4 regions of the Pelosinus sp. IPA-1 genome follow, and region 1 is predicted to be linked to each of the others. Evidence: riboswitches for the same ligand, from Rfam matches in the RefSeq annotation. Region 1 holds a riboswitch; each other region holds the start of a gene.
The links. Region 1 has a riboswitch for S-adenosylmethionine ahead of metK (methionine adenosyltransferase). Riboswitches for the same ligand answer to the same signal wherever they lie in the genome.
Positions count from the first base shown of each region.

Region 2: it holds a riboswitch for S-adenosylmethionine, as region 1 does, so the genes downstream of both, metX (homoserine O-acetyltransferase MetX) here and metK (methionine adenosyltransferase) in region 1, are expected to answer to the same signal.
Region 3: it holds a riboswitch for S-adenosylmethionine, as region 1 does, so the genes downstream of both, QSJ81_RS03480 (methionine ABC transporter ATP-binding protein) here and metK (methionine adenosyltransferase) in region 1, are expected to answer to the same signal.
Region 4: it holds a riboswitch for S-adenosylmethionine, as region 1 does, so the genes downstream of both, QSJ81_RS01425 (pyridoxal phosphate-dependent aminotransferase) here and metK (methionine adenosyltransferase) in region 1, are expected to answer to the same signal.

Region 1 is NZ_BSVC01000004.1:473,060-481,207, forward strand. Features, by position in the region: gene def (peptide deformylase) at 1-228, opposite strand, end outside; gene priA (primosomal protein N') at 311-2,743, opposite strand; gene metK (methionine adenosyltransferase) at 2,873-4,063, opposite strand; SAM riboswitch class I at 4,133-4,238, opposite strand; gene coaBC (bifunctional phosphopantothenoylcysteine decarboxylase/phosphopantothenate--cysteine ligase CoaBC) at 4,292-5,488, opposite strand; gene rpoZ (DNA-directed RNA polymerase subunit omega) at 5,498-5,704, opposite strand; gene gmk (guanylate kinase) at 5,722-6,339, opposite strand; gene remA (extracellular matrix/biofilm regulator RemA) at 6,364-6,630, opposite strand; gene QSJ81_RS12170 (YicC/YloC family endoribonuclease) at 6,690-7,574, opposite strand; gene QSJ81_RS12175 (hypothetical protein) at 7,716-8,148, opposite strand, start outside.
Region 2 is NZ_BSVC01000002.1:477,378-485,525, reverse strand. Features, by position in the region: gene QSJ81_RS06050 (homocysteine synthase) at 1-408, opposite strand, end outside; gene metX (homoserine O-acetyltransferase MetX) at 422-1,579, opposite strand; SAM riboswitch class I at 1,660-1,760, opposite strand; gene QSJ81_RS06040 (hypothetical protein) at 1,846-2,388, opposite strand; gene QSJ81_RS06035 (6-phospho-beta-glucosidase) at 2,649-3,965, shown strand; gene pepF (oligoendopeptidase F) at 4,040-5,929, opposite strand; gene QSJ81_RS06025 (Cof-type HAD-IIB family hydrolase) at 6,035-6,853, opposite strand; gene QSJ81_RS06020 (KDGP aldolase) at 6,999-7,718, opposite strand; gene QSJ81_RS06015 (DgaE family pyridoxal phosphate-dependent ammonia lyase) at 7,718-8,148, opposite strand, start outside.
Region 3 is NZ_BSVC01000001.1:755,853-764,000, forward strand. Features, by position in the region: gene QSJ81_RS03475 (methionine ABC transporter permease) at 22-675, opposite strand; gene QSJ81_RS03480 (methionine ABC transporter ATP-binding protein) at 644-1,702, opposite strand; SAM riboswitch class I at 1,785-1,889, opposite strand; gene QSJ81_RS03485 (YerC/YecD family TrpR-related protein) at 2,041-2,343, shown strand; gene hisZ (ATP phosphoribosyltransferase regulatory subunit) at 2,385-3,569, shown strand; gene QSJ81_RS03495 (HD domain-containing protein) at 3,585-4,112, shown strand; gene QSJ81_RS03500 (D-2-hydroxyacid dehydrogenase) at 4,127-5,077, opposite strand; gene hisG (ATP phosphoribosyltransferase) at 5,327-5,992, shown strand; gene hisD (histidinol dehydrogenase) at 5,989-7,329, shown strand; gene hisC (histidinol-phosphate transaminase) at 7,329-8,148, shown strand, end outside.
Region 4 is NZ_BSVC01000001.1:321,712-329,859, reverse strand. Features, by position in the region: gene QSJ81_RS01445 (HAD-IIA family hydrolase) at 1-170, opposite strand, end outside; gene QSJ81_RS01440 (DeoR/GlpR family DNA-binding transcription regulator) at 407-1,177, opposite strand; gene larAH10 (NPN-dependent 2-hydroxyacid racemase, LarAH10 family) at 1,306-2,601, opposite strand; gene QSJ81_RS01430 (MFS transporter) at 2,614-3,900, opposite strand; SAM riboswitch class I at 4,072-4,176, shown strand; gene QSJ81_RS01425 (pyridoxal phosphate-dependent aminotransferase) at 4,248-5,438, shown strand; gene QSJ81_RS01420 (MetQ/NlpA family ABC transporter substrate-binding protein) at 5,569-6,384, shown strand; gene QSJ81_RS01415 (MATE family efflux transporter) at 6,439-7,782, opposite strand; gene QSJ81_RS01410 (poly-beta-1,6-N-acetyl-D-glucosamine biosynthesis protein PgaD) at 7,799-8,146, opposite strand.

The sequences.
Region 1 (8,148 bases):
CGTAATAACTGGATTTATTAGTTCAATTAACTCTTCATTTACATCAATCACGATCACTCGAAGAGATATACCTACTTGGGGTGCTGCCAAGCCTACTCCATCGGCACTATACATTGTCTGTGCCATATCATCAAGAAGTTTCCTAATTTTTTTATCAACACGTAACACTGGCTCCGCTTTCGTTTTTAATACCTTATCGCCAGCTTTTCTAACGTCCATTATAGCCATAATAACCTCCTAGTAGATAAATCATGCCAAAATTCTATCATAGAAACATATAAAAATCCACGTTTAATATAAACAATATTTTTCACATAATACTAACTGGTTCAACATCAATAATAACATCTGGTCGCGTAGTTAGGCCCATCGCAACTATATGAGGCTTTACGTCCACAAGATTATCTGTTTTTACAATGATATTCATACGAAAAATATCATTTATCTTAGCAACAGGGGCTGGAAATGGCCCTATTACTTCTATATTTTTATTTTCTTTTACTAGACTTCGTAATTCTGTTATTAGCTTATCAGCTAGATTTCGAGCCTTTCCTTCTTCATCAGCCTGAACTGTAAGTTTAAGAATTTGACTATAGGGTGGATAAGAAAGGGCTTTACGAAAAACGATTTCAGCATCATAAAAGCTTCGGTAATCATGTTCAGCCCCCGCTTTTACTGCATAATGCTCGGGATTATAAGTTTGAACTACAACTTTGCCTGCCTTCTCACCACGCCCTGCCCTACCTGCGGCCTGAGTTAACAAGGCAAACACACGCTCTGCTGCCCTAAAATCAGGTAAATTCAATATACTATCAGCTGCTATGATACCCACGGCTGTAACACTTTTTACATCATGCCCTTTAGCTACCATTTGCGTACCAAGTAAAATATCATATTCGCCTTTTGAAAATCCATCTAAAATACGATCATAAGCCATCTTCCCGCCAGTAGTATCTTGGTCCATCCGCACTATACGTACATCTGGAAATAGCTTCATTAACTCTTCTTGTAATTTTTGCGTGCCTGTGCCAAAAAAGCGAATATAACGACTGCTGCATTCTGGACAAACATCGGGCACCTCTTCAATACATTGGCAGTAATGACACTTCAGTTTTTTACCTATAGAATGGTACACTAAAGAAATATCACAATGCTTGCACCGTACAATATGCCCACATTCTCGACACATTACAAAGGTAGCATAACCACGACGATTCAATAAAATAATAGCCTGCTCACCGCGGTTTATTGTCTCAGTTAGCAATTCTTGCAAAGGCAAGGAGATGACACTACGCCTTTTATTACGTAATTCTTCACGCATATCAACAACCGTAACCGCAGGTAACAACGCATTTGCAATCCGCTTTGACATAGCAAGCATTGTATGCTGCCCCTCTAAAGCTTGATAATATGTCTCAACTGCTGGCGTAGCACTTCCCATTATTACCACTGCACCTGCCAAATTAGCTCTCATTAAAGCTACCTGTCTCGTATGATAGCGCGGTGTTTCCTCTTGCTTGTAAGTAAATTCATGCTCTTCATCCATTATAATTATTCCGATATCTACCAAAGGTGCAAAAATGGCTGAACGAGCACCAATAACAATACCTGCTTCTTTTCTACGAAGACGCTGCCAAGCATCATAACGTTCACCAGTAGATAGCTTACTATGCATGACTACCACATCATCACCAAACCGAGCCTTAAATCGTGAGACAATTTGGCTTGTAAGGGCAATTTCAGGGACTAAAACAATCGCCTGACGGTAATTTTGACGAGCTACTGCCACTGCTTCGATATAGACTTGGGTTTTACCACTTCCAGTAATGCCATGAAGTAAAAAAGACTCAAATTCCTTAGCTTGCATTTTCGGTATAATTTTTCCCAATACTTGCTGTTGTTCAGTCGTTAATGAAACAGTATTTTTTGTTTCCGATAAATCAGCATAGCTATCACGAACTATCTGAACTTTTTCAATTTTAACAATGCCCTCTTGTACCAATTTTTTGACAGTATCATAACTAGTATTACTTTTTTTCAAGTCATCGTAAGAAAGCTGCCCATACTCTATTAAATAATTCAATAAACGGCATTGTGCTGGTTTTCTAACTAAACTGCTAATAAGGGTTTGGGCGGATTCAATAGATATGTCTAAATAGATTACACTTTTATAAAGATGTGTACCAGTCTTTTTTCCGATTGACTCTCCAACTATTACTTTCTTACGTAGTAAATATTGTATGACTTTTAATACACCAGCACCAAACTGTTTTTCTAATTTGGACGAAAGTACCGATCGCTGCTCATATATATATATAAATACCTGGTAATATTCTGCTGATTTAGCTAATAACTCAGTTAATGTTTTCTGAATATCCCGATCAGTGCCTACCGAATAAAGTGTAACACTTTTTATGCCTGATTTCCCTGGAATAAACAAACGCATCGCATCAACTAAATTACAAAGATAATATTCACTAATACACCTAGCAGTATGCATCATATGCTCATCAAACCATATGTCATTATCCAATGTATCTAAAATAGGTTTTAGGTTAATTATATCAGAATCTTCACCCTGAGTAATATCAATAATAAAACCCTCTAGTTTGCGATTTCCAAAAGGCACTAATACACGCCAACCTACAGCAACACAATCTAAGTGTTCAGGAATATGATATGAAAAAGCTTTGTTAATGTTTTTAGTTGTAAGATTTACTAAAACTTGTGCTATACGTTGCATTGTTACCACCATTCCATGATACTTAATAAAATTAAAAAGGGGGAATCTCACTGAGTCCCCCTTTTATCATTAGCTATACCTATAAAATTCGTATGATGAGATAAAAACCCTGCAAGAAATTATTAAAAATTAAAGATTTGCTTCCTTACGTAAAATTTCTGCTTTATCAGTGCGTTCCCAAGGCAAATCAATATCAGTACGGCCAAAGTGTCCGTAAGCTGCTGTTTGACGATAAATCGGACGACGCAAGTCCAAGGTTTTAATAATGCCAGCTGGACGCAAATCAAAATGTTTTTTAATCAGCTCGGCAATCAGTTTTTCATCTACTTTAGCCGTGCCAAAAGTCTCTACCATAATCGAGACTGGATGCGCCATACCAATAGCATAAGCTAACTGGATCTCACATTTATCTGCTAATCCTGCCGCAACTACGTTTTTGGCAACGTAGCGAGCTGCATAGGCAGCTGAGCGATCTACTTTGGTACAATCCTTACCAGAGAATGCACCGCCACCATGACGTGCCATTCCACCATATGTATCAACAATGATTTTACGGCCAGTCAAACCAGCATCGCCTTGAGGTCCACCTATTACAAAACGGCCTGTTGGGTTAATATAGTATTTCGTATTTGCATCTAATAGATGAGCTGGAACAATTGGTACAATAACTTTTTCAATCAAATCTTTTTCAATAGTTGCTAATTCAACTTCAGGACCGTGCTGGGTTGAAATTACGATCGTATCGACACGAAGAGGTTGTCCATCTTCATATTCCACCGTTACTTGTGTTTTTCCATCAGGACGTAAATAATCAACTTCTTCATTTTTACGGACTTCTGTTAAACGACGAGCTAACTTATGTGCTAAGGATATTGTCAATGGCATATACTCTGGAGTTTCATTGGTTGCGTAACCAAACATCATTCCTTGGTCACCAGCACCGATTGCTTCAATATCATCCATTTGTCCTTGTTTTGCTTCTAGCGCCTTGTCAACACCCATCGCAATATCAGCGGATTGCTCACCTATGGAAACCAGTACACCACAAGTGTCACCATCAAAGCCATATTTTGCACGTGTATAGCCAATTTCTTTAATTGTATCACGTACTATCTTAGGAATATCCACATAACAATTCGTTGTTATTTCACCAACTACATGTACTTGACCTGTTGTCAACAAAGTCTCACATGCTACCCGTCCCATAGGATCTTTTGCCATAATGGCATCTAATACACCATCTGAAATCTGATCCGCCATTTTATCAGGATGTCCTTCAGTAACAGACTCTGAAGTAAATAATACGCGTTTTTTTTCCACAATTTCTACCTCCAATAATTAATAAAAATAAAAAAACTCCCATAAGGGAGGGTGATTGTCACTGTCACTCTCCCATCTTGCGGATTTCACCGCAGGAATTGGCACCGTTTTTGGATATTCCAAATGGTTGCCGCGGTTTCATCGGGCCATTCCCTCCACCATCTCTTGATGAGCCAATATATAATTCTGCCAAATCAAATTTTAAAGTAAAATAGAACAAAAATCAACCTATTTTCGACATTCTATGTGAATTTTATCTAAAATAACTTCTGCTAGCCTTTTTTTAGACATTTGAGGCAACTCTTCTATACGACCGTCACGGTACAACAATTTTGCTATATTTGTGTCCGTATTAAATCCGGCACCAGGTATAGTAACATCATTAGCGACAATCATATCTAAATTTTTTCTCGTTAATTTATCTTGTGCATGAACTAGTAAATCCTGAGTTTCAGCAGCAAAACCAACCAATATCTGATGTTTCTTTAGGTGCCCAAGCTGTAGTAAGATATCCGGATTTTTCTCTAGTATCAAATGTAGCGTCTCACCAGTCTTTTTAATTTTATGCTCCGACATACTCTGTGGACGATAATCCGCTACTGCCGCTGCCTTTATCACAATATCACTTTCCGCAAAATGAGCCAATACGGCATCCTGCATCTGTGATGCTGATTGTACAAATTCTATTGTAACACCAGGTGGCGAAACTAAATGAGTAGGTCCCGATATTAAAGTGACTTTTGCTCCTCTGTGCGCAGCAACCTCCGCCAATGCATAGCCCATTTTCCCACTAGAGCGGTTACCGATATATCTTACGGGATCAATTGCCTCCTGCGTTCCACCTGCAGTAATTAATATCTTTTTCCCTGTAAAATCATGATTGGTTTTTAGTATCTCAATTACCTTTTCTACAATAGCCTCTGGCTCAGGTAAACGTCCTACACCCTCTGTACCACATGCTAATTTACCACAATCTGGATCCATAAAGTAATAATCTAATTGAGTCAGCTTACTAATATTTTGCTGAACAATGGTATTTAAATACATATTCGTATTCATAGCTGGCACCATTAAGATTGGTGCCGTTGTCGCCATAACCGTAGTAGATAACATATCATCCGCTATACCATTGGCTATTTTACCAATAATATTTCCCGTTGCAGGAGCCAATAAAAACAAATCTGCTCTACTAGCTAATGCAATATGTTCAACATTCCAATTGGTAGCTTCTGCCCACATATCAACTACAACCGGATGTCCACTTATTTCTCGGAAAGTCAATGGGGTAACAAAGTTAGTCGCTGCCTTAGTCATAATAACATATATGTTGGCGCCCTGTTTTTTTAGACGGCTAACGACATCCACTACTTTATAAGCAGAAATACCACCAGCTACGCCAACAACAATATTCTTTCCCTTTAACATAACGACCTCCTACTTTATACCGCTTTTGGTCCGCTCATAGGATATTTTGTCTTGCGCTACTTCCTCTAAAGCAATGGTTACTTGCTTATTCGACTTGCTCTCAACCATGGGTACTGAACCGTCCATAAGTTCTCGAGCACGCTTAGCCGCAAGCACAACCAATGTATATTTACTATCAACTTTAGTCACTAAAACATCTAATGATGGATGAATCATAGTAGTCCCCCTAAGTTTTATTTATTAAAATTAGTTAATATTTCTTCCACTATATTGTCATTACGTACCACTTGGCACTTTTCTGCAGTAATAATTGATAAAACCTTGTTTGTTGCTTCTTGCACCTCATCATTTACTACTATGTAGTTATAATTATGTACGTATGTCAATTCATTATTAACACAACTGAGCCTTTTCTTTATCACATCCAAGCTGTCAGTACCTCTTTTATGAATGCGATTCGCTAGCTCATCCAAGGACGGTGGTGCAATATAGATAAACACTCCTTGGGGGAATCTTTTTTTTATCTGCGTAGCTCCCTGTGCATCTATTTCTAAGACAACATCCTTACCATTTTGTAATAAATCCTTTACATGACGGCATGGTGTTCCATAAAAATTGCCATAAACTTCAGCCCATTCCAACAACTCATCATTTTTTATCATATTCTCAAATTCTTCACGAGAAACAAACCAGTAATTAACCCCATGTTTTTCTCCTACACGTGCTGCCCGTGTAGTGGCAGATATGGAATAGTTTAATTCAGGATATCTACGCAGCAATTCTTGACAAATTGTCCCTTTACCTGCTCCAGATGGACCAGATAAAACAAGTAAAATTCCCTCTTTTGTCATACATGCTGCTCCTTTCATCATCTGCTATTCTGCAGTGTCCTCGCTAGTTTCTTTGCTGGCAAGGCGATGAGCTACGGTTTCAGGCTGCACTGCAGATAAAATTACATGATCACTGTCAGTAATAATTACAGCTCTAGTACGTCTTCCATAAGTTGCATCAATTAACATTCCTCTGTCACGAGCTTCTTGAATAATTCTTTTAATTGGCGCCGATTCAGGACTGACAATAGATATGATTCTATTCGCAGATACAATATTACCAAAGCCAATATTGATAAGTTTTATTTCCATATAAAAATCCCCCTTATTTTTTATATCGCTAGCATCTACCTATGGTTCTTTATTTGATTCTACTCTACATTTTGAATCTGTTCTCTGACTTTTTCAATTTCACTTTTAATTTCTACGACTATGTTGGCTACAGTAAAATCATTCGCTTTTGAAGCAATTGTATTCGTCTCACGATTAATCTCCTGCACGATGAAATCCAATTTTCTTCCTACTGCCTCATCAATATGTAATGCAGTATGAAATTGTGCCAAATGACTTTTTAAACGTACTAACTCCTCAGTTATATTCGTTTTATCAGCAAAAATCGCTGCTTCCTGTACCAATCTGCCGACGTCAGGTTCTTCTCCTATCATCCCCAATAAATCACGCATACGTCCCAATATCTTTTCCCGGTACTCTACTAAAACTTGAGGAGCACGCTCTTCTACTGATTTAATATATGATTCAATCACTGCGATACGCGCTATCAAATCTTGCTGAATATTTAACCCTTCTGTTATACGCATCTGCATAAGATTATTGACCGCTATAGAAACGGCTTGAGACAATTTAGGCCACAAAGATAAAGCATCTTCTGTTACTTCCTCAGCGCGAATAACATCAGGATATTTTGCTATTTGATAAATTCTATCCTTTACTGGCATAGCAAATAATTCTGATAATTCATCTAAAGCTTTATTATAAGCCACTGCTAATTCTTTGTCAATCCGAACAGCTCTTTTCTTTTCTCCATACTCGTCTATTGTTATAAAAACATCAATACGGCCTCTTACTAGTGCACTAGATACACTGCGCCGAATTTTATCTTCAAGTGGTCCTAAATTCTTAGGCATACGAATAACGATTTCATTATAACGATGATTTACAGCTTTAATTTCTACAATTAGTCTGTATTCATTATCCATATATTCGCCACGCCCAAACCCAGTCATACTTTTTATCACACTAAGCGGCTCCTTTCTTTGCACATTTTTATTATTAACGATAATATTACAATTATCCAAATCTCTTTAAATACTTCTCCATACTTTCACTAAATCCCTTTTTCGCTTATTATCTAGGTATACCATTGTTTAAAGAATCTTTTATTTTATCTTTGCAATATCAAAGTAGAAAGAATGTTCTATTTTATCGTTTGTTTTAATCAGTAATATGATAGGAATATCAAGTACAATGTCTTTTTCTAAAAAATAAAAGTAACATTGAGCAGTAAATGTATTTTGCCCTGATTCTCCAGTATTCTTTTCGGCTTTAGAAGGAATTACCGTCTGGTATGCCTTAATTTCTTTGCCAGCCTGTTTAAGTATTACATTAGCGTTTTGAGTGAAATCCTGTTTCCCCCCAAACAAAACTGTACTAAAGCTTAATAAGCCTGAGTAATCTGCCAATATACTTTCACTATCTAACGCAGTAACATTACGCCCTAATAAATTCTTTTCTCGAGCGTCTGTTGCTATGAGCAAAAAGGAAGTGTATAAATACGAACGTTCTGCTGTATCATTTAACTTTATCGCTTTC
Region 2 (8,148 bases), on a different contig from region 1:
TGGATCAACAAAGGTTACCTTAATCCCTAAATTAGGCAAAGTATAGGAAAACATATTATAAGTACCGCCATAAAGAGTTGAAGAGCTGACAATTTCATCCCCTGCTTGGGCAATGTTTAAGATGGCTCCACTAATTGCAGCATGCCCTGAAGCAAAGGCTAAAGCTCCGACTCCACCTTCAAGAGCTGTAATGCGTTTTTCTAAGACATCAGTAGTAGGATTAGTCAAGCGACTGTAAATATTACCAGACTCTTTTAAACCAAATAAATTGGCAGCGTGCTCGCTATCACGAAAATTATAAGCAGTAGTTTGATAAATGGGAACTGCTCGTGATCCTGTTGTCGGATCTGGCTCCTGACCACCGTGAACGGCTAATGAATCAAAACGTAATTTTTCTTGTACTGACATGTTATACATCCTCCTAGTTTTTAGTTACTTTACCTATAGTTAGCTTTTTTATAAACTCATTGATCAAGGGCCTTAATAAATGAAAATCAATTAAAAAACCATCATGACCATGAGGACTTTCAAGTAAGGCATACTCGGCATCCACTCCGCAATCGCGCATAGCTTCCACCAATTCTTCTTGCTGGTAAGGAGGATATAAAATATCAGAACTTACCCCCACAACCATTACTTTCCCCGTAATTTGGGCTAAAGCATCCTCATAGCTTTTACAGCTATCTGACAAATTATAATAATCTAAGACTCGTAGTAAATATAAGTAAGAATTCGCATCAAAACGGCGCGCTAAGCTATTACCTTGATGATCTAGGTAATTTTCAATTTCAAAACATCCATTGCGGCGTTTCCGTCCAAATTTTCCTTCCATAGACAATTCGGATTGATAGGTAATCATACCTACCGATCGGGCAATTGCTAATCCTTTTTCTGGACCATTCCCGCCATAGTAATTTCCACCTTGCCAACCTGGGTCAAGAGTTATAGCTTGCCGTGCTACCTTATTATAAGCAATGGACTGAGAAGATGAATATCCTGGAGCGGCAATTGCCATAACACCATCCATAAAATCAGGATAGGTTACAGCCCACTCCAAAGATTGCATTCCACCCATGGAACCGCCAATAATTAACTTAACATGTTTAATCCCCAGCAAATCTAGTAATCGTTTCTGTACCTGTACCATGTCTAATAAAGTTATTTCCGGGAAATCCATGCCATAAGCCAGCCCATTTTCTAAGTTAGGGGAAGCTGGACCTGTTGTCCCTTGACAACCACCAAGCACATTGGCACAAATAATAAAATACTTATCTGTATCTAGGGGGCACCCTGAACCAACCAGTGGTTCCCACCAACCTTTTTCGTCATGCTGGTTATGGGCGGCTGGATGACTATCACCTGTCAAGGCGTGATGTAAGAGTATAACATTATCGCCGTTTTCAGATATATGTCCATAGGTTTCATATGCTACAATAACCTCTTTTAATATCCCCCCTAATTTGAGGTACAAGGGATTTTCTGTATCAGCTACTTTAGCCATCTTTAAATAAGGCCGCCACTTAAATCCTGGAAAGTAAGTTAACGTTGTCTGCATGCTACGGCTGTTATCTAACAGCATCCATATACCCTCTCCTCACCATCTCAAATATAAAAAAACCCCTCTTATAAATAAGAAGGGTTTTTATTACATAGTAAACCTTCTTATCTCCCAGGATTGCTCCTGCTGGAATTAGCACCACTGCATTACTGCCGGTTGCTGGGTGTCATTGGGCCAGTCCCTCCACCACTCTGGATAAGATTTAATATTTAATTGTAACGTTGTAAACCTAGTGCTATTACTATATCATGATGTAGCGCTAATAGCAACCATGTATTGGTGATTTCCTACGGATTTTTATCTTGTTCATTCTTGTCTAGCGGCTTAGCTGCCGTTGGCTGCAAGTTAGGAGAGATATTGATTCGTTCGGAGGAGAATAATATACCATCCTGCCACATTTGATAAATATAGACGGAAATTAAATGCACGACCGTCGTTGTAAATGCCCCAATCCCCGCAAGAGCATTTTCGTCAAGCCACACGAATATTCCTCGGCGGTGTAACAAGGGCTGTACCAAAAGGATTAATAGTAAACTGCCTATGATCTGAACAATTGCATACGACCAAAACCGCCCATAAGTATATTTGAGAATCCACATCGCGCCGATTGGCAATGCACCATAAACAAAACTTATCATTTCGCTAAGCGGATAAACATTCTCACGGGTCTCCCATACCTTCCAAGTAACGCCTACATCAACAATTAAAGTATTCGTTACTATTACAAACAAGGCTGCGGGCATCCATCGCTTAATTTCCTCTCTAGGCATGAAGAAGAGAGTTAGCCAAGGAAGAATTAACATAGACCATAATATTATTTGATTGCTCACAACCAAGCCTCCCATAATCGATATACACTTATTATGACCCTGTTGTGATTGCCTTATTCTGGACAAAATACAGCCTCCATTCTCCGAAAAAGGGTAAGAAGTTCTTTTATCTCACTACGAGGAATAGCTAATGCGTATTCCCTTCTCTTAAAGTAAAACTGTACTAGTACAGTTTTACTTTATCGTAATTGCGCTCCTTCTGGTAGAACTATATGATTATTCTAGAGATAAAAATTCCGAGTATATTAGGAGGTTTTATTATGAAGGGGTTAAAAATTGTGACAATCGGTGGCGGCTCAAGTTATACACCGGAGATTATTGAAGGATTCATAAAAAGATATGATGAACTGCCCATTCACGAACTGTGGTTAGTAGATATTGACGCAGGCAAAGAAAAATTAAAGATTGTAAGTGATCTTGCTAAAAGAATGGTCAAAAAATCCGGGGTACCAATGGAAATACACACGACTCTAGATAGAAGAGAGGCTCTGCCCAATGCGGATTTTGTAACGACACAATTTCGCGTAGGCCTCTTAAATGCACGAATAAAGGATGAAAGAATTCCATTAAACCATGGTTATATTGGACAAGAAACCAATGGTGCCGGCGGGATGTTTAAGACACTGCGAACTATTCCAGTCATACTTGAAATTGATAAAGATATGGCAGAATTATGCCCAAATGCTTGGCTAATCAACTTCACCAATCCCTCAGGAATGATCACGGAAGCTGTACTGAGATATGGGAAAAATAAGAAGGTTATCGGCTTATGTAATGTACCTATTGGCATGGAAATGGCAATAGCCAAACTATACAATGTTGAACACAGTAGAATTCGAATTGACTTTGCCGGTTTGAATCATATGGTATTTGGTTTAAATGCATATTTAGATGGTGAGAACATTACCAAATCAGTGATTGATAATATTGCTGCTGGCAAGATGCCGAGTACTGTAAAAAATGTTATCAATATTAATTGGATACCTGAATTTGTACTAGGATTAAATGTAATACCTTGTCCCTATCACAGATACTATTTCAAAAAAGATGAAATGTTGGAAAAGGAATTAGAAGAGTTTGCCAAAGGGGAAACTAGAGCTGAAACAGTAAAAAAACTGGAGGATGACCTGTTCGAATTGTATAAAGATCCGAATTTGGACATAAAACCACCACAATTAGAACAACGTGGTGGAGCCTACTATAGCGATGCAGCCTGTAGATTGATAAATTCAATATATAATGACAAGCGTGATATTCAACCCGTAGATACGAGAAATAATGGGGCAATTGCCGGAATTTCGCCTGACTCCATTGTAGAAGTAAGCTGTGTGATCACTAAAGATGGTCCTCAACCAATTGCTATCGGTGAGCTTCCCATACAAATAAACGGATTAGTACAACAGATTAAATCCTTCGAAAGAGTAGTTATTGATGCAGCTGTTACAGGCGACTATAATAAAGCTTTACTAGCTATGACAATGAACCCGTTGGTCGCTTCCGATAAAATGGCTAAAGTTTTATTTGATGAAATGTTAGAAGCTCACAAAGAATATCTCCCCCAATTTAAAAGCTTATAATAGCAAAAATGACGCCAGATCAAGGAATGATCTGGCGCCATTTTAGTTAAATTAAGATACTATTTAATTATGAACTATTCTTCTTTCATTAACATTTCCAATTCATCTAATAGCCGATTAAATTTCTGTAACGTAATTTCGATAGGCTCAGGGGTAGACATATCTACACCAGCATGTTTTAAAATATTGATTGGTGTATCTGAACCACCAGCTTTTAAGAAATAGGTACTGTAGCGTTCTTGGGCCGTCTTACCTTCTGTTTGTAATTTTTCAGCAAAGGCCGTTGCTGCTGAATAACCAGTTGCATATTGATATACATAAAAATTACGATAAAAGTGAGGAATTCGAGCCCATTCTATATCAATTTCTTTATCTACAACCATATCACTACCAAAATATTTTACATTAAGTTCATGATACATGCCTTCCATCACATCAGCCGTCAAGGTTTCCCCTTGCTCACTTTTTTCGTGAATTGCTTTTTCAAATTCGGCAAACATGGTCTGGCGATATAAGGTAGTACGAATATTTTCTAAGTATTGATTTAAGAGATATATTTTTGTCTTTTTATCTTCTGTGTGCTTCAGCATATAATCAATGAGTAAAATTTCATTGGTAGTAGAAGCAGTTTCTGCTGTAAAGATCACATAGTCAGAAGTAGGATAAGGCTGGTGCTTGGCACTATAGTAGCTATGCATGGCATGCCCCATCTCATGGGCTAATGTAGAAGCATCGCTATATCTTCCATGATAATTCAAAAGGACAAACGGATGTATGCCGTAAACGCCCCAAGAATAGGCACCTGAACGTTTTCCCTGGTTTTCATAAACATCGATCCAACTTGCTGCTATACCTTTGTTAAAGTTTTCGATATACTCTTCCCCTAAAGGAGCTAAAGCTTGCCTTACAACCTCCAAAGCCTCTGGATAAGTCAATTTTATGTCTATATCCTTTACAATCGGTGCATATAAATCATACATATGTATTTCGTCTACGCCTAAGGCCTTCTTCTTTAAGGCTACATACCGATGTAGTGGGGCAAGATTTTGATTGACGGTACGAATTAAATTATCATAAACAGCTACAGGAATATGATTTGGCGTAAGAGCAGCTTCCTGTGCCGAAGGAAACTTATGGGCTTGGGCGAAAAACACATGCTGTTTGACATGCCCATTGAGAGTTGCTGCCAAGGTGTTACGATACTGACCATAAGAACCCAGTACACCAGCAAAGGCTTCCTGACGAACACGCCGATCCGATGAGCGAAGGTAAGTGGTGTAACGACCTTCACTTAATTGGACCTCCTGTCCTTGCTCATCTTTGATGTTAGGAAATCGAACTTCTGCATTTGCTAAAACATTAAAAACTGTAGCAGGAGTTTCCGCTACTTCCCCTGCTTTTGATAGTAGTGCTTCCTCCTTAGGAGAAAGCACATGTTCTTTTTGCTGGATTAAACTATCAAAATAAAAGTTATAAATTGCTAGCCCTTTTTCCTGACGTCTAATTTCCTGCAATTTTTCCGTTGGCATAGAAACAATTTCAGGCTCAATAAAGGAAGTAGCGGCACTAACTTCCACATTTAATGATTGAGCTTTGCCAGTTAATGCTTGGTACTTATTATCAGCCGTATTTTCATCTTGATGCATACGGGCAAAAGGATACAACTTGCCTGTAATCATGGTTACTTCATCACGAAGTGTAAGACACGCAAGCATCTCCTTACCCGAAAGATGCAGCCTACCTTTAAATTCGGTAATCTTAGGCAACATAGCTTTCACCTTGTTGTAGTCTACCTGCCAAGCATCATCGCTTGTGTATAAATCCTCAAGATTCCATTTATATTCAGCCTGTATTTGGGCTCGGTCAGCAATCTGAGAATTTTCTGGAGCTCCTACTGCACTAGACGTAGTAGAAAGCATCATCATACTCAACGCTAAGGGGAAAACGTGGATCTGTTTAAACATAGAACACTCTCCTTTTAAAATAATTCCAGTCCTTTCCTTTATCCTAACACGAGTAAAGCCTCTAGTAAAAGCCTTATTATGCAGAATTATTTATATTGTATAGTATTATATGTTTTCTTTTAAAACATACTTCCTTAAAGCGTATTCCACTCCTCTTTCTAAATTGCTTTTAGGGATGATAATATCCGCATGCTGCTTTAATTCCGCACTCGCATTTCCCATCCCAATTCCCAATCCCACAGCTCGAAGCATTGCAATATCATTTCCTTCATTTCCAATGGCTAATGCTTGTGATAAAGGAATTCCCAATTCTCGGCAAATAGTACCTAACGCAAGGCCCTTATTTACCTCGACATCTACGATTTCCAACCCCCTTGGTGAATCTTGAAAAACAGTGACCGCATCCTTCCATTGGCTAAGCTGCTCTTTGGCATACTGAATGCGCTTTGGCTCATCTTGTAAAACAATACGAAAAGGTGCCTCATTCAATCTCCTTAGTTGTCCCCTTCCCACGACTGTATAAGGAATATTAAAATTCCTCGAAAATTCAATGGTTTTAGGCGTTGCTTCCTGTACAAAGAACATCTCATTACAATACACCTTAATATAGTAACCTTGCTCCTCGAAAAAACTAATAATTTCTGTTGACTTAGCTGCGTCGATAGGCCTTCGAGTAATAATCTTTTCCTTTTTTATATCGGCAACGTAAGCACCACAATGAGTAATCAAGGGTACTTCTATCTTTAACTGATTTGCATAAGGAATCACCGAGCAAAAGGATCTGCCTGAAGCCAATGTAACTATTACGCCTTGCTGTTTAACCTGCTGAATAACCTGAATGGTTTCTTCGGGAATTTGGCGCCTATCATGTAGCAGCGTCCCATCCAAATCAATAGCAACTAATTTAACATCTAAATAGTGCATAGAATTCCCTCCTAATCAATAAGAAAATAACCTTACTACATGGAATCAACGCAGCTTACCAATAAATTAGTGTGTAATGTAAGATAAACCACCCTTCCGAAAATTCTTTCAAAAGAGTGGTCTATCATTCTTTTCCTTTTTTACATTAGTTCCCTGACAGTGCTGTAAGTAACTCAGCAACTTTCTTAGGATCGGTTAGACCTGTTGCCTTGTCTACCAGTGCAGTATAAATGTGAGGAATGATAACTTCAGCACCATTTTCAGCACAAACCTCTACCACCTTGCCAACCGAATGAATATCAATTCCGCCCGTAGGTTCAAATATTCTAATTCCTTGCCGAACAGCTGCTCGTACCATTGCAGCAACTTCGTCTAATCTTGATTGCCCTTCAATCGGATAAAACTTTACAGAATGTATGCCAATTTCATGTAGCATAGCAGCAGCACCATCGCAAGAGATACTATCTTGGAAATTTTGACTTTGTGGTCCTGTACATACAGATACCTTTCCAAGACTTACAGGGCTAATCAACGCATTCACCATTGTATGATCGCTGCCAACACCTTTTAATCCTGCTAGGGTATAACCAGCAGCCGGGAACACTTGATTTACATGTACTGGTTTTGTTTTTATCGCCACTTCAGCAACCCGACTCCATTGAGCAGGATCTCCCGCCCCTAAACCAACAGAAACCGGAATGTTAGCTTGCTGAAATTCTAGAATTTTATCTATCGCTTCATCATTGGAGTTAAAATTTTTAACCATCATTCCAATATATACTTGCCCCTCAGCAGCCTCTACAATGTCCAAGGCATTCTGACGATCCTTAGCTAATAAATTTAAACGAACAGTTACATTTTTCATTAATTCTCTTCCTTCCCCTTACACTTACTGATGATTTCACGAATACGATTCGCAATTATTCTCTCCTGATCCAATAATAAAGGACGAGGATCAACATTGATGATTCCTATGTTGGCATAATAATTTCGAGTATAAATAGCAGGATCGCCTGTTTCTAATTCGTTAGCCAATGTTATCGCACTGATTCCCGTAATCTTTTCATCAACTGTAAGCTGCGCGCGATAAATCGCCCGCCCGGCTTCATCCTGCACAATGGCACCTTTGATACCAGGAACAGCAGCAAGTTCTTGAATCAACCAATTCATGCGATCCATTTGTCCTTGTGAATCATCTTCTTTCGATTGATATCGTTCTAAGGCCGTCATCAAACCAACAATGGATTCTTTCCCAACCTTCATTGCTCTGCCAATTCCTTTATATTGCTTATGAC
Region 3 (8,148 bases), on a different contig from region 1:
AAAACTCAATTCGTGCTGCTCCTATTTTTTGTTGAGACGATTGGATAGATAATCGCCAGTGGACTGTACGATTTGTACTTGTGCAATTAAGATAATAACAGTGATTAACATGATATCAGCCCGGAAACGTTGGTAGCCATAGCGAATGGCTAAATCTCCTAAACCGCCGCCGCCAATGGCTCCAGCCATGGCCGAGTAGCCAATAAGACTAATAATTGTTAATGTTAATCCAAGTACAATTGCGGGCATAGCTTCTGGAATTAGGACCTTTGTAATGATTTCTCTAGGAGATGCGCCCATGGCTTGTGCTGCTTCAATGACACCATAATCAACTTCCTTGAGAGCTGATTCTACGATACGAGCGACAAAAGGGATGGCGGCAATGCTTAGTGGGACGATGGCCGCATTGGTGCCGATGGAAGTACCAACTAATAATCGAGTGACTGGAATAATAGCTACCATTAAAATAATGAAGGGTGTGGAGCGAGTCGCATTTACAATAGCCCCTAATATTCGATTAAGGGAAGTATTTTCAAGAATATGTCCTTTATTCGTAGTTACTAAAATAATACCTAAAGGTATACCAATGAGAGCTGAGATAAAGCTAGAAACAGCAACCATATAGGTAGTTTCCCATAAGGATTTAACCAGCAACGCGAGCATGTCTTGCGACATAACCAATCACCTCAATTCCTAATTCACGTGTTTTTAAATAACTAAGTGCTTGCTGAAGAGCTGCCTGTTCACCTGATAGTTCTACAATTAATGTACCAAAAGGAGTTGTTTGAATATGATCTATGTTCCCGTATAAAATACTGGCATCAATGTTAAAACGACGAATCATACTAGAAATAACAGGTTCTTCGGTAGAGTGACCAATAAAGGATAAACGCAAAATAAGATTGCTATCAGCAGTAGGTACTGGTGATAAGGTAATATCATTGAAGAAGTCTGGTAAGTTATGATTGATGATAGCACTAATAAATTCCTTAGTAGTATTTGCTTGGGGTTGAGTGAAAATATCAATTACATTGCCCTGCTCAATGATCCTGCCCCCCTCAATGACTGCAACCTGATTACAGATTTCTTTGATAACCTGCATTTCATGAGTAATAAGCACGATCGTGAGTTGGAATTTGCGGTTAATATCTTTTAATAATTCTAAAATAGACTTGGTTGTTTGGGGGTCAAGGGCAGAAGTGGCCTCATCGCACAAGAGTACTTTAGGGTGATTTGCTAATGCCCTTGCAATACCAACCCGTTGTTTCTGCCCGCCGCTTAGCTGAGATGGATATTGATCCTTTTTATCAGTAAGTCCAACTAATGCGAGTAAATGCATAACCTCTGTATCGATCTCTTCTTTACTACGCTTTGCCAGTTCTAAGGGGAAGGCTATATTTTGATAAACCGTCCGAGAAGATAGTAAGTTGAAGTGTTGAAAGATCATGCCTATTTTTTTACGCTGTTCTCGTAATTCTTGTTCGTTTAAAGACGTTAGTTCTTGGTCATCCACTATTACAGTACCTTTAGTAGGACGTTCTAACATATTAATGCAACGGATTAGTGTGCTTTTTCCAGCGCCACTTGTTCCGATAATCCCGAAAATCTCTCCTTGTTCAACAGTTAAATTAACTCCATTTAAAGCGTGAATTGTGCCGTTGTCGCTTTGGTATACTTTTTCTATATTTTCAAGTCTAATCAATGGAATCTTTCCCTCCTTATAATCTTTTGATGCATAAAAAAACCGCTTCACAATAATGAAGCGTGCTATCAATCTGAATTGCGCTTCATCTGCCAGGATTAGATCCTGTGGAATTGGCACCGTTTCACAAAAGTGAATGGTTGCCGCAGCTTCATAGGGCCATTCCCTCAACTGCTCTTGATGAAAAAATATTAACTTGTTGAAACATATATTATCATTTTTGAAAAATGGTGTCAAGAAAAAAATCACTTTGCAAATTAGGAATGGCAATGTTATAATTTCACTAAGTAAAGCTTAAAAGGGATAAAGGATTTATCCTACAGTAGGAGGAAAGAAATATGGCTACGAATCCCAAGTTGAAAGATGAACTGACAGATCAATTATTCCGTTCTATATTACTGCTAGAAAATGAAGAAGAATGTTATCAGTTTTTTGAAGACATTTGTACAGTAAGTGAATTGAAGTCTCTTGCCCAACGGATGGAAGTAGCACGGATGCTAAAGGCTGGTCATACCTATGATGATATTGTCGACAAAACAGGAGCAAGTACTGCAACGATTAGTCGAGTAAAGCGTTGCTTGAATTATGGTGCAGATGGATATAAGTTTATGTTAGAACGAATTGAAAGCCAAAATAAGTAGGGTCAGAAAATATTTCAACTAAGTTAGGAGTGTTTATTTTTATGGGTCAAGATGAATTCGTGCCACAAATTCCCTATGGTACAAGAGATTTTCTGCCGAAAGAAGCTAAGCAGAAACGCGCTGTAGAAGGGGCTTTAGCCCATTTATTTGCTAGTTGGGGCTATGATGAGGTTGTGACTCCGACGATGGAATATTTAGAAACAATGGCTGTAGGAGCTGGCAATGAGCTAGAACAGCATATGTTTAAATTCTTTGATAAGAACAACCGAATCTTAGCGCTTCGCTCAGATATGACGACTCCTATGGCGCGGGTTGCAGCGACTCGTTTTAAGGAAAGTCCCAGTCCAATGAAATTATTTTACTTAACAAATGTATTTCGTTATGAGCAAGCTCAGGCTGGAAGACAATGCGAATTTTATCAAGCTGGTGTGGAAATTATGGGAGTTTCTGAGCCTACCGCTGATGCAGAAGTCATCGCGTTGGCTGTAGAAGCCATGCTTACATCCGGGTTACAAAAGTTTCAAATTGGTTTGGGGCAAGTGGATTTTATTAACGGTATAATGGAACAAAGTGAGCTTTCTCTCTCTCAAAGACAACAGGTAAAACAAGCTATGGTGACAAGAAATTTAGTAGGATTAGATGAAATTCTTGTCAATAGCGGTTTACCAGAAGGAGAACAAAAGTTACTTAAGAATATACCATTACTTCATGGTACAAAAGAAATGCTTAAAGAAGCTTATAGTATGGTAACCAATGAGAAGAGTCGCAAGGCTTTAGATAATTTATCTGCTATCTATAGTTTGTTAGAAAGTTACGGCGTTGCCCAATATGTAGATTTTGATTTAGGAATTATTCGTGATTTTGAATATTACACAGGTATGGTGTTTGAATGTTACACACCAGGACTTGGTTTTCCCATATGTGGTGGCGGCCGGTATGATACTATGTTAAACTCTTTTGGTATGAACTCTGGTGCTACTGGTTTTGCCTTAGGTATAGAACGCGTATTGTTAGCACTAGAACGTCAAGGTATTATTGGTACTCCCAATTGCAAAAGTGTTTATGTTGGTTGGGGAGAAGATAAGTTGGCAGCGGCCATTGGACAAGCAGAATCATTGCGTAAATCAGGTCAATGTGTAGAACTTGCTTTGATTCCTCAGTCAAAAATAGCAGCTGAGACCAGTCAAAGAAGCAAAGGTTATGTCAGTTTGGTTTATGTAGAGTAATAGGTGGATGGATACATGTTTAACCGACTAAAACAAGTAATTGCTGCACTTACTGCAAAGATTACACAAGAAGATAGAAATTTTGTAAGCTTCTATTTAAGCTCCCCTGCCGAGGGATTATTTTGGAATATGAACGTACCTGATCAAAGGCATGCCCTTAATGTAGCCTATACAGCTCTTGACTTAGCAAAAAGCCACCCTAAAATCGACGCTATACTGTTAGTGAAATGTGCTTTACTCCATGATGTAGGGAAAATTAAGAATGATGTTAGTACATTTGATAAGATTATCACTGTAATTGGACACCGTCTGGCTCCGAGTTGGGCAAAAAAATGGGGTAGGCTAGGGCGAGGCAATAAACTAAGTAATCTTCGCCATGCATTTTATGTCTATTTTCATCATGCTGAACGCAGTGCCGCTATGCTAAGGGACATTGGTGAATGTCCTCAAATAATTGAAATTGTTAGGATACATCATAAAACTCCAGCAGAGAATGATCCGCTGGAGTTAGTGATACTTAGAAAGTCTGATAATATGCATTAGGGCTATATAGCTAATTAATAGCCCTTTTTCTTATCAATACAATTTAACATTTCTTTACTTTCAAGGAAGCGGGAGAGATTGTCAGTGAAGAGCTTAATGGCGCGGTCAAGATAATTGGGTGATAAGGCTGCTACATGTGGGGTAATAATCACATTTTCCATGTTCCATAGAGGGGAAGTATCTGGCAAAGGTTCTTCATCGAATACATCTAAGCCAGCGCCTTTTATTAGGCCCTGCTGTAGAGCAGTCGCCAGATCTGCTTGCTGAATGATACCGCCCCGAGCAATATTAATGAGGTAGGCTGACGGTTTCATAGCAGAAAATTCTTTTAGCGTAAATAAATTTCTGGTTTCGTCTACCAAAGGTAGAGCAATTACTACGAAATCGGAAAGGGAAAGTAATTCATGGAGCTTTTCGGGAGGATATAGTTCATCTACGAAGAGCTCTTTTGTCATTGTTTGTTTGCTGGCGAGAACCTGCATACCCATTCCTTTTGCTTTTTTCGCAATTTCTCTGCCAATGCTGCCAAGTCCAACGATACCGATGGTTTTATCGTGGATTTCATCAACAGGAGTACGTTTCCAAAGGCTTTTTCCTTGTTGCCTGATAAAGACGGTGAGTCCTCTTGTAAATGCCAGCATCATAGACAGAACATGCTCTGATACGGGGATGCCATGAATCCCTTTTGAATTGGTTAAGATGGTAGTGGCAAGTTTCATTTCAGGGAAAACCAAACTTTCAACCCCGGCGCTTAAGCTATGCACCCACTTTAGTTTAGGCGCAGCAAGGTAGAGGGAACGAATATCCATGGATCCCCAAGTTAATAAAATATCAGTGTCATGAATGTGATCAGCAGCTTGAGCCAAATCGCAAGTTATGACATTGCTGTTAGGTTCGACATTTTTAATCGCCTCTATATGGTGATTAGCTAAATTGTTAATGACGAGAATATTTAATTTGGGCATAATAGATGCACCCCTTTTTACTATTTTATCAACAAGGAACAGAGAGTAAGGCAAAAATCAGGAACAATCCATTAAGAATGAAAAAAAAATGTAGACTGATAGTTGAAAAAGAATATTTTTAGTTTCTTGCCAAATAATTCTACATATACACGAAAAAGTCCTACATTTTCATTGACGAATATTTTAATAAATGTTAATATATCTATATATTAACGCTTTAAATAACTAAAGGATTCAAGGAGGTTCTTCATGACATCGAGCGACATGGATTATCTTACAATAGCTTTGCCTAAAGGCAAATTATTTGCCCCTTCGGCAGATATGTTAGCAAAGGTAGGATGTACTGCAGAAGATTTGAGTGAAAACTCTCGTAAGTTGGTTATAACCAACGAAAAAGAGAAGTTACGATTTATTATAACCAAAACAGCAGATTTACCTACATATGTTGAATATGGGGCTGCTGATATCGGCATTATTGGTAAAGATGTACTGCTGGAAGAAAATAAAGATGTATACGAATTGCTAGACTTAAAGTTTGGTTTATGTCGAATGATGGTGGCTGTACCAGAAGCCTTGCAACAAGAAAAATTAAGCGATTATGCTCATATGCGGGTTGCAACGAAATTTCCAGCAATTGCAGAACGCTTTTTTCATAGCATGGGTATTCAAATGGAATTTATCAAATTAAATGGTTCTATTGAATTAGCACCAATGGTTGGCTTAGCGGAAATTATTGTAGATATTGTAGAAACAGGTCGTACCTTAAAGGCAAACAAATTAATCGAAGTTGCTACGATTCAACCGGTCACAGCACGTTTTATTGCGAATCGAGTTAGCTTTAAAATGAAGTTTGATCGGATTCATCGAATTACAGAAGGATTAAAGGCCTTGTTGGAAAGCGAGGTAGGCAAATGAGAGTTGTAGATACAAAAGATATTAGCCAAGAAGCCTTAGCAGAACTTTTGAGAAAACCTTCTTTTGATCAGGTGGTATTAGGAGAGGGAGCAAAAGCTAGTATCAAAAAAGTTTTTGGTAGCGAACTTACAGCTTCTCAAGTCGTAGATAAAATTGTTCAGGATGTGCGTCTTCAAGGAGACGAAGCAGTTCTTAAGTATACAAAAGAAATTGATGGTGTAAGATTAACGACTGAGAGCTTGGAAGTAACCGTAGGGGAATTTGAGGAAGCCTTGAAAAAGGTAGATCAAGAGGTATTAGTTGCAATACGTAAAGCCATTGCTAACGTAAAATCTTTTCACCAAGAACAACTTCCCAAGACCTGGCTTACCTATAGAGAGCATGGAGCCATGTTAGGACAAAACGTTACACCGTTAGAAAGAGTCGGAATCTACGTGCCTGGCGGCACTGCTATGTATCCTTCTTCCGTTATTATGAATGCAGTACCAGCTGTAGTTGCTGGAGTCAAGGAAATCATCATGGTAGTACCACCGGGTAAAGATGGCAGCGTCAATCCTAATGTACTTACAGCAGCCCGTGAAGCAGGTGTGACGAGAGTGTTTAAAGTTGGCGGAGCACAAGCTATTGCCGCTTTGGCTTTTGGCACGAAGCTAATTCCCCAAGTGGATAAAATTACTGGGCCAGGTAATATATTTGTTACCTTGGCTAAAAAAGCAGTGTACGGACATTGTGACATTGATATGTTAGCTGGACCTAGCGAAATTCTGATTGTTGCAGATGAAACTGCCAATCCCGCTTATATTGCTGCAGATATGTTGAGTCAGGCTGAACATGATGTATTGGCTTCTAGTATTTTGATTACCGATAGCAGTGACCTTGTTGGTAAAGTAGAGTTAGAAGTAAAACGTCAATTGTCAGAACTGCCTCGTAGAGAAATTGCACAAGAAGCATTAACAAGAAATGGTTTAATCATTGTGGCAAAGGATAGCATGCAAGCTATGGAATTGGCGAATTTATCGGCTCCAGAACACTTAGAGATACTAACTGCTGAGCCTTTTTCCATGCTTCCTCATGTACGTAATGCAGGTGCTGTATTTTTAGGACCTTATTCGCCAGAACCTTTGGGTGATTATTTTGCAGGACCCAATCATGTATTACCGACAGGGGGAACCGCACGGTTTTATTCTGTTTTAAATGTAGAGACCTTTATGAAAAAGACCAGTATTATTGCCTATACGAAAGAGGCACTTAATCAAGTTTCGGAGCAAGTAATTACATTGGCAAAAGCAGAAGGCTTACAGGCTCATGCAAATGCCATTCGAGTGAGGGGAAAATAATGATGTTTGATTATAGACCAGGATTAGATAAAATAAAACCTTATTCCGTAGAAGAAAAAGAGTGGGATAGTAAGCTAGATGCCAATGAGAGTCCTAGCAATCTGCCACCCTTAGTACATGAAAGGGTAATGAACCAGCTGGAATATATGGCATTTAACCGTTATCCTGATTTAGGAACCCGAGATTTTAGATCTCAAATCGCAGAAAATTTTAATACTACGGTGCAAAATACCCTAATTGGCAATGGTTCAAGTGAAATTCTGCTGGCTTTGTGTCAGACTTTCGGTGGGCCAGGTAGAAGTATTGTTTTTCCAGTGCCATCTTTTTCTATGTATGGTATTTACGCTCAGTTGACGGAGAGTAAGGCTATACCAGTAGAACTAAATGAAGAGTATGCTTTATCAAGAGATCAGGTAATCCAAGCAGCTCAACAGGCAGATGCTAAGTTAGTTATTTTATGTAACCCCAATAATCCTACCGGTTCTATCATTCCTAAAGGGGACATTGAGTATATTGTTAGTAATTTGAAGTGCCCAGTGGTTGTTGACGAAGCCTATTATGAATTCTATGGAGAGTCAGCCGTAGACCTAATGAGACAATATGATAATTTGATTATCGCTCGGACCTTATCAAAAGCCTACGGCCTAGCAGCTGCTCGTGTAGGGTATATGCTTGCCAATGCGGAAATCGTTTCCATGGTGGAACGAGTTATGATGCCTTATCATATGAATGCATTATCTCTTGTTACAGCAGAAGTCGTATATCAAATGCGTGATGAATTTCTGCCAATCATCGGGCAGATTATTGCAGAGCGTGAGC
Region 4 (8,148 bases), on a different contig from region 1:
AATAGAAAATCTCTACCCGTAGTACGCAAATAACTCAGAAATTCCAGCACACCTGGCAGTATTTTATTCCCTAAATATACAGTACCATCCATATCAAGTGCAAAACACTTTATCTCTTTTAATGATTTCACCTTTTCTTGTTTTGTTACTATCTTATTTTCATTGAACACAATACAAAGTCTCCTCTCTTTTCTCTCGACTTTTACATTAGGCTCATTTCAAAAATAACGCACCAGCCTTTCATTATATTTGCACACAATTTACATAAAAATTACACATATTTCATCACTATTATATGAACTTCATGTGTATATTGTGTATTTTCTTGTCGTTTTCATTATTGCATCTCTTCCATTCTTTGTCAATCATAAAAAAAGAAGAGCCCATATTAGGACTCTTCAAAACCTTAAATAATTTCAATATTATTCAATTCGGCAAACTCTCTATATACATCTGGAAATTTATTATCAACAATAAAGCCATTGAATTCTTCTAACTCTGCCATACTAGCTAATGAAACACAATCAAGTTTAGAAGAATCAGATAACATATACTTTTGTTCGGCGATATCTAGTAAAACTCTATTGTTAGCAATTTCTTCAAAGACAGGATGCATGACACCTTTTTTAAGATTTACAGCAGCTACACCGAGGAAGCATTTATCCACACTGAATTTTCTCAGAAATTCTTCACTATCGCCGCCACAAAAAACACCGGAAGAATTTCTCATTTTCCCTCCCGGCATATATACAGACACATAAGGGAGACTCGCCGCTTTAACTGCAACATGTACACATAAAGTAACAACGTTTAAAGAAGTAATATTCTCTAAATAATCCAAAATGTATTCTACGGTACTACCTGCATTTAAAGCAATTGTTTCACCATCTTTAATTAACATTGCAGCCTTGCGCGCAATTACTTGCTTTTCCTCAAAGTTCTGCATCCTTTTATTGGCCAGATGTACTTCTGCAATGGAGTAGCAAGTTTTCCCCTCTTCCATATAAGCTCCACCATAGGCTAACTTTATATTATTACTCTCAGATAAATATTTCAAATCTCTACGGATTGTTGCTTCATTTACCTCATATTGCTGAGCTAAAGCTGTCACCTTTACCGACCCTAGCTTAAAGATGAGATTCAAAATATCCTTTCGTCTCTTAATATTCGTTAACATGCACACACTCCTAACAACATCAGATAGTTACATTATATAACTGCATAAATCTTTTTACTATAGTAGCAAAAGGAAGTTTACAACCTTAAAGTTGTAAACTTCCTCTATTAATTATATATCGAATCGTTTCAAACACCTTCCACTGGAACGGTATTCGCGCCATGTGCCATTATTGTAATGGTATAGTCTTTCTTGCCTAACTTTTCTTCAGCCATACGAACAGCCTCTTCTAAGCTAGCAGCCGCCAGCATACCTGCTTTTTCAATAAACTCTTTATTGCGCGGCAAAGAAACAACAATATGAGGAACTTCCTTGGCCATAGTACCTAGTTTTAATGCAATAAACCCTGGAACGGTAAAGGCTTTTCGCAAGGCTACTTCCCGGTCATATAAAGATTCATAGTTAAACCAATCACTAAAATCAGGTGGTTCCATCATATCACGGCATTCTAACAATAAAATGACGACTCCCCCCGGTTTTACTGCCATAAAGGCATTACCAATTGTTTTTGACCCTTGGTATAAATTGATATCTTTAGGAAATCCACCTGCAGAAGCGATGACCAAGTCAGCTTTACCGTTTACAGGAACACCAAAGATATCACTCGCAGTCTTACAACCTTGCAGCCAAGCTTCATGCCAGTGACCTGCCACAAAAGAAGCGAACTGTCCCTCTGGGGTAAAGACTGCATTGAGTAAAAATGCGGGTTTAAGGAGTTCTGCCATTTCCAACATATCGGCATGCATTGGGTTGTTTTCTAATTTACCCGCAATACACTCTAGGCTAACACCTTGCCCTACTATATCATGAAGGCACAAGCTGTGATTTCCCTGAATCGTGCTATAAGAAGAAACACCAGGCATAATTGCCTTACGTCCTCCGCCAAATCCAGCCATTAAATGATGAACAATACCACCTGTCAATATAACCTTATCTGCATTCACTACATGTTTATTTATACAGACATCTTTCCCCCGAGACGTTTGACCGATACAAACAAAATCGTCTGCTTCTGGAGCATAACTTTGCAAGATGGTAATACGATCAACCACTTCTTGACCAAAGGTTGCCACATTTTCTTCAGGTGTATGGTGTCGATGAGCACCCAGTGCCACAATTAGAGAAATATCTTCATCTGGTACTCCAGACTTATTTAATTCATTCAATAAGGTTGGTAAAAACAAATCGTGACGTACCCATTTGCGAGTAATATCACTGGCTATGATCATAATCTTGTCACCTTGCTGTACTACTTCCTTAAGAGGTGGTGTGCCAATCGGGTTATTTAGTGCAGCGGCTACAGCGGCTTCTACATCTACTAGAGCCTTAACTGCTTTGCCTTCTACCACGTTTAAGATACGTTCTTCAGGCAAGGCTATAGTAACTTCCTGATCACCATAACCAAAGGAAAATTCTTTTAACATATAGCATCTCTCCTATGCAATTTTTTCCAGCTTTTCTTCTACTTTTACAGCCAACGGCACATCAGGCTTTACAGCTAGCCATGCGATAATACCTACTACAGCCGAAGCTGCAGTTGCCACAATGGCGGCCTGCCATCCATAATTTGTTGCAATCCATGCCGTAACAACAGGAGCAGCAATACCGCCCAGGTTGCCCCAAAAGTTCATCCATCCTGACACTGAACCAGCAAATTTACCACCAATGTCAAGACAAGCAGCCCAGGATGCATTAAAAGTAAATCCAAGAGATCCGAGGGAGATTGTCAACCACAACACGTTCATGGAAGGTGTTGTCGCTACGGCTCCTAAATAAAGTGTCATACAACACAGAATCAATCCAGAAATCCCTAACAAGGTTCTTGACTTATACCGAGAAACACCTGACGCTACCAGCTTATCACTGATATAACCACACGTAGCCGTTACGATACAAAGTGCAGCCCAAGGAAATGAAGCGGCAATTCCCATCTTTTGCAGTGAAAAATTTTGTGCCTCCATTAAGTATAAAGGCAACCAGGCCAAAAATACAAACATAATATAGTCTGTTATAAAATATTGAATCCCAATAGCCCAAAATTGAGAAGATCCTAAGAAACTACGCCATGGTGCCAATTCTTTTTTATCAGCATTCGCACTGAGGCCTTCTTCTATATAATCAGCTTCCGCCACATCAACATAAGGACTGGTCCGAGGCGAATCCTTTGCGAGCCAATACCAAAGTCCGGCAATGACTAAACCTAACACACCAAAAATCACAAATACAGAGCGCCAGCCAAAAGCCATCATTAAGGCTACGGTAAGAGTTGGGCCAACAACCGGTCCAAAAAATACACCACTTAACATGAAAGAAGAGGCACGTCCTTTTTCACTAGGATTAAACCAACGATAAATAAAACGTCCTATAGCTGGCGCCATAGGTCCTTCACCTAAACCAAACATAGCACGAGTGGCAGCGAAAAAGGTAAAGTTACTACAAGCGCCCGTCAATGCGGTAAATATGGACCACCAAGTAGCTGCTATAGCCAAGACTCTACGATGTCCCCAAAACTCTCCCATAATACCACCTGGTATTTGCATAAATGCATAACCGACAAAGAAAGCGGTTTGTATTAAACCCATATCCATTTTACTAAAACCTAATTCCTGCATAATGCTTGGAGTGGCTACGGATAAATTTACTCTGTCCATGTAAGAAACAAAACTAATAAGAAACATAAGTCCTGCTAAGGTCCATCGAAAATTGGTTTTTTTCTGATTCATAAAATTTACCTCCCGGAATAAGCATCTAAGTCCTTCTAAGAGAGACCCTTTTCCATTAAATACATTATACGTTTGTAAAGTTTACATGTCAATTGACAAAAGAATCTGTCTTTTTAAACCTACTTGACATGACCTAGATCGCATGCTACTATTATTTTCAATAACAGCATATATTCATCAAGAGTTAGCTGAGGGATTGGCCCGATGAAGCTACGGCAACCACCGCATACTGCGAACGGTGCCAATTCCAACAGGAGTATTCCTGGGAGATGAAGATTATTTTGAAATAAAATCTTCTTCATCTTATGAAGAAGATTTTTTATTGTAAAGAAAAAGGAGTAAGTAGCATGAACCATAATTCACAACCAACCCAGGATCTAAGAAAATACGCCTCAGAAAAAGCTAGCCGCTTTACAGAATCAGTCATTCGGGAAATGTCTCGTATTGCCACTGCTCATAAAGCCATCAATTTGGCACAAGGATTTCCGGATTTTCCTGCATCAGATGAAATCAAAGAAGCTGCTGTTAAAGCAATCTTAGAAAACCACAATCAATATGCTATTACTTGGGGTACCAAATCCCTAAGAGATGCCATTGCCAAGAAAAATAAACGAGATTACAACCTTGACATTGATCCAGAAAAACAAATTACCGTGTGTTGCGGTTCTACAGAAGGAATGGTGGCAACGCTTTTGGCGACGATTAACCCTGGAGATGAAGTTATTATTTTTCAGCCGTTCTATGAAAATTACGGCCCAGATGCTATACTCTGCGGTGCAACACCTAAATATGTACAATTACATCCTCCAACGTTTTCCTTTAATCAAGAAGAATTAATCGCCGCTTTTTCTGAACGCACAAGAGCTATTATTATTAATACTCCCAATAACCCAACAGGTAAGGTGTTTAATCGAGAAGAATTAGACTTGATTGCTAAGCTTTGTATTCAATACGATGTTTTAGCGATTACTGATGAGATATATGAACATATCATCTATGACGAAATCAAACATATTCCTCTATCTACCTTACCTGGTATGGCAGATAGAACCATTACTATTAATAGTATATCCAAAACCTACAGTGTTACAGGTTGGCGTATTGGTTATGTTATTGCATCTCCTGAGATAAGCCAGTCCATACGCAAAATGCATGATTTCTTAACAGTAGGTGCAGCTGCACCGTTGCAAGAAGCTGCTGCTCACGCCATGGGTTTTGCTGCTACTTATTACGAAAAGTTAGTCGATTTTTATAGTCACCGCCGGGACTTTATGTTAAAAGAATTAGCTGCCATCGGTTTTGAGTGCATTCGTCCTGATGGAGCCTACTACATTATGGCTGATATCGCCTCCTTCGGCTGGAAAAACGATATCGACTTTGCTCGCTACTTAGCTGAAAAAGTTGGCGTTGCAGTCGTGCCAGGTTCTAGTTTCTATCAAGAAAATGCCAATGACAAACATCGTTTTATACGTTTTTGCTTTTGCAAACAATTAGCCACACTGGAAGCTGCAGTAGAAAGATTGCAAAAATTAAGATAAGACTTGGCTTAGGCCAAGTCCTAAGACGCAGGCGGAAGCCTTGTCGTTCTTACTTGGAATTAAGAAAGTGTTATACTTTCTGATTCCGTAAAATAATCCATTGAATTATTAAATAGGAGGTATATTCATTATGAAGAAATCAATTAAGTTTATTTCCCTTTTGTTAACCCTCATCTTTATCCTAGGCTTATCTGCTGGGTGCAGTCAACAAAGTACAGCAAAGATAGAAAAACCACTTAAAGTAGGCGTTACTGCTGGCCCCCATGCAGAAGTAATGGAGCAAGTAAAAAAAATAGCTGAAAAAGACGGCCTAAAAATTGAAATTGTTGAATTTAATGACTACATTCAACCTAACGTAGCTTTAAATCAAGGTGATATCGATGTTAACAGTTTTCAACATAAACCTTACCTTGATAACATTATCAAAGATCGCAACTACGATATCATATCCTTAGCAAATACAGTTATTTTCCCAATGGGTATTTACTCTAGTAAATTAAAAAATATTGCCGACCTACCAGTAAACGCTGTTGTTGCTATTCCTAACGACCCTACAAACGGCGGAAGAGCTCTGCTATTGTTAGAAAAACTTGGCCTCATTAAACTAAAACCAGGAATTGGCCTTAAGGCAGCTGTTACTGACATTGTTGAAAATCCTAAGAAAATTGTAATTAAGGAGTTAGACGCCGCACAAATTCCTCGTTCCTTAGCTGACATGGATGTTGCCGCCATTAACACCAACTATGCAATTACCGCTGGATTAGTACCTACTAAAGATGCGATTGCCATTGAAGATATTAATTCCCCATATGCAAATATCATTGCCGTACGTAGCAAAGATAAAGAAAACCCAGCCGTACAAAAATTAATAAAAGCATACCACTCGGATGAAGTAAAAGCATTTATACAAGAGCACTTTAAAGGTTCTGTAACAGCCGCTTGGTAAAAGTTAAATATATGTAATATGTAAAAAACTGCCCTTGGTTAAAAGGGCAGTTTTTTACATATATTTACGTTGTACTCTAACTAATCGTGCTGATAGACATATCGCGCCAAAAGCTAAACCAACAATCAATCCAATCCAATAACCAAAAGCTCCTAGCCAGGAATGATGCGCTAAGACATATCCGAGGGGCAAACCTACAACCCAGTAAGAAATCATCGCCATAATAAATGTAATGCGTACATCTTTATAACCTCGTAACGATCCTTGTACTGGTGTAGCAATTGCATCAGACAATTGAAAAAATACTGCATATAGTAAAAATTGTTGTACAAGATTACGAATTGCTACATCTTCTGTATATAAACAGGCTACCTGCTCATTCCAAAAATATAAGACTAGAGCAGCAAGCACAGCCATAATCAATGCGATACCAATCCCAATATAACTATACTGCCTAGCATCTTTGTATCTTTTACCTCCTACTTCAAACCCAACGGCAATGGTTAATGCCATGGAAATGCTCAAAGGTATCATATAGATAAGGGCCGCAACATTAATCGCTACCTGATAAGCAGCAATGGTGGCTTCGCTAAATTCACTCATAAGCAGGGTAATCACTGCAAAGATACTCGTTTCACAAAAAATAGCACTACCAATTGGTATCCCAATTCTAAGCTGTTCTTTCCATACAGAAAGAGAGAATCGATAAAACTGACTAAATATATGGTAGGTCTTAAACGGCTGCCGGTACTGTATGACGCAGGCACTGATGATAACAATGCACCAATAAGTAATTGCTGAAGCCCATCCAGCCCCTACACCACCTAACTGTGGAAAACCAAACTTGCCAAAAATAAGTACATAGTTAAATAAGACGTTAATTGGTAAGGCAACCATAGAAATTAGCATCGTTATGTTTGTATAACCCAAGGTATCAATGAACGAGCGAAGCACTGTCGATATAAACAAAGGTATAATACCAAAAGAAATAGCTTTCAAAAAATTTTGCGCAATATCATAGGCTACAGGATTAAGCTCCATCTTATTCAAAATAGGCTGGACAGCATAGGCACCACCAATTATTACAACGACTCCTATCGCTACAGCTAGATATACAGCTTGAATTACAACAAAGGGAATTTCCTCTTTTCGTTTGCCACCAAGAAGTTGAGCAACGATGGGAACCACTGCAAATAGAATTCCGTTTAGCCCTGTGAAAACAGGCATCCACATACTTGAGCCAATGGCAACGCCTACCAAATCATTTGCACTAGCATGTCCTGACATCATAGTATCAAAGAAAGTCATGGCACACATGAAAACCTGTGTCACCAAAATAGGAATTAAAATAATCGTAAACTGTTTTGTTTTTTCCTTTAAGGAATATGTTTGTTCCATATCTCACACCTATTATTTATTTTTTTACTACATCGTTTTCCACAAGGTGTAAAGAATGCCATTTCTTCCACTCTTGCCAGGAAAGCATGGCCAAAAATAATAAAACTCCGAGGCAAACGACATATTCTATCATCGTAAATACTTTTACTACGGCGGCTACAGCAGTGGCTTTCCCTAGTAGTAGTCGCTGATATCCTTGCCACCATACTACAGCAGTAATAAACGGTTGGAATAAATATACTAAAAATGCCCACGCCAACAGAACAAAGAGAGATTTTAGCCCCTGAAAAAATAGTTTTCTGCTAACTGCCTTCTTTTTGTTTCTTCGATCTTTTCTTGATTTGGTAACCAATATATAGTCCACAT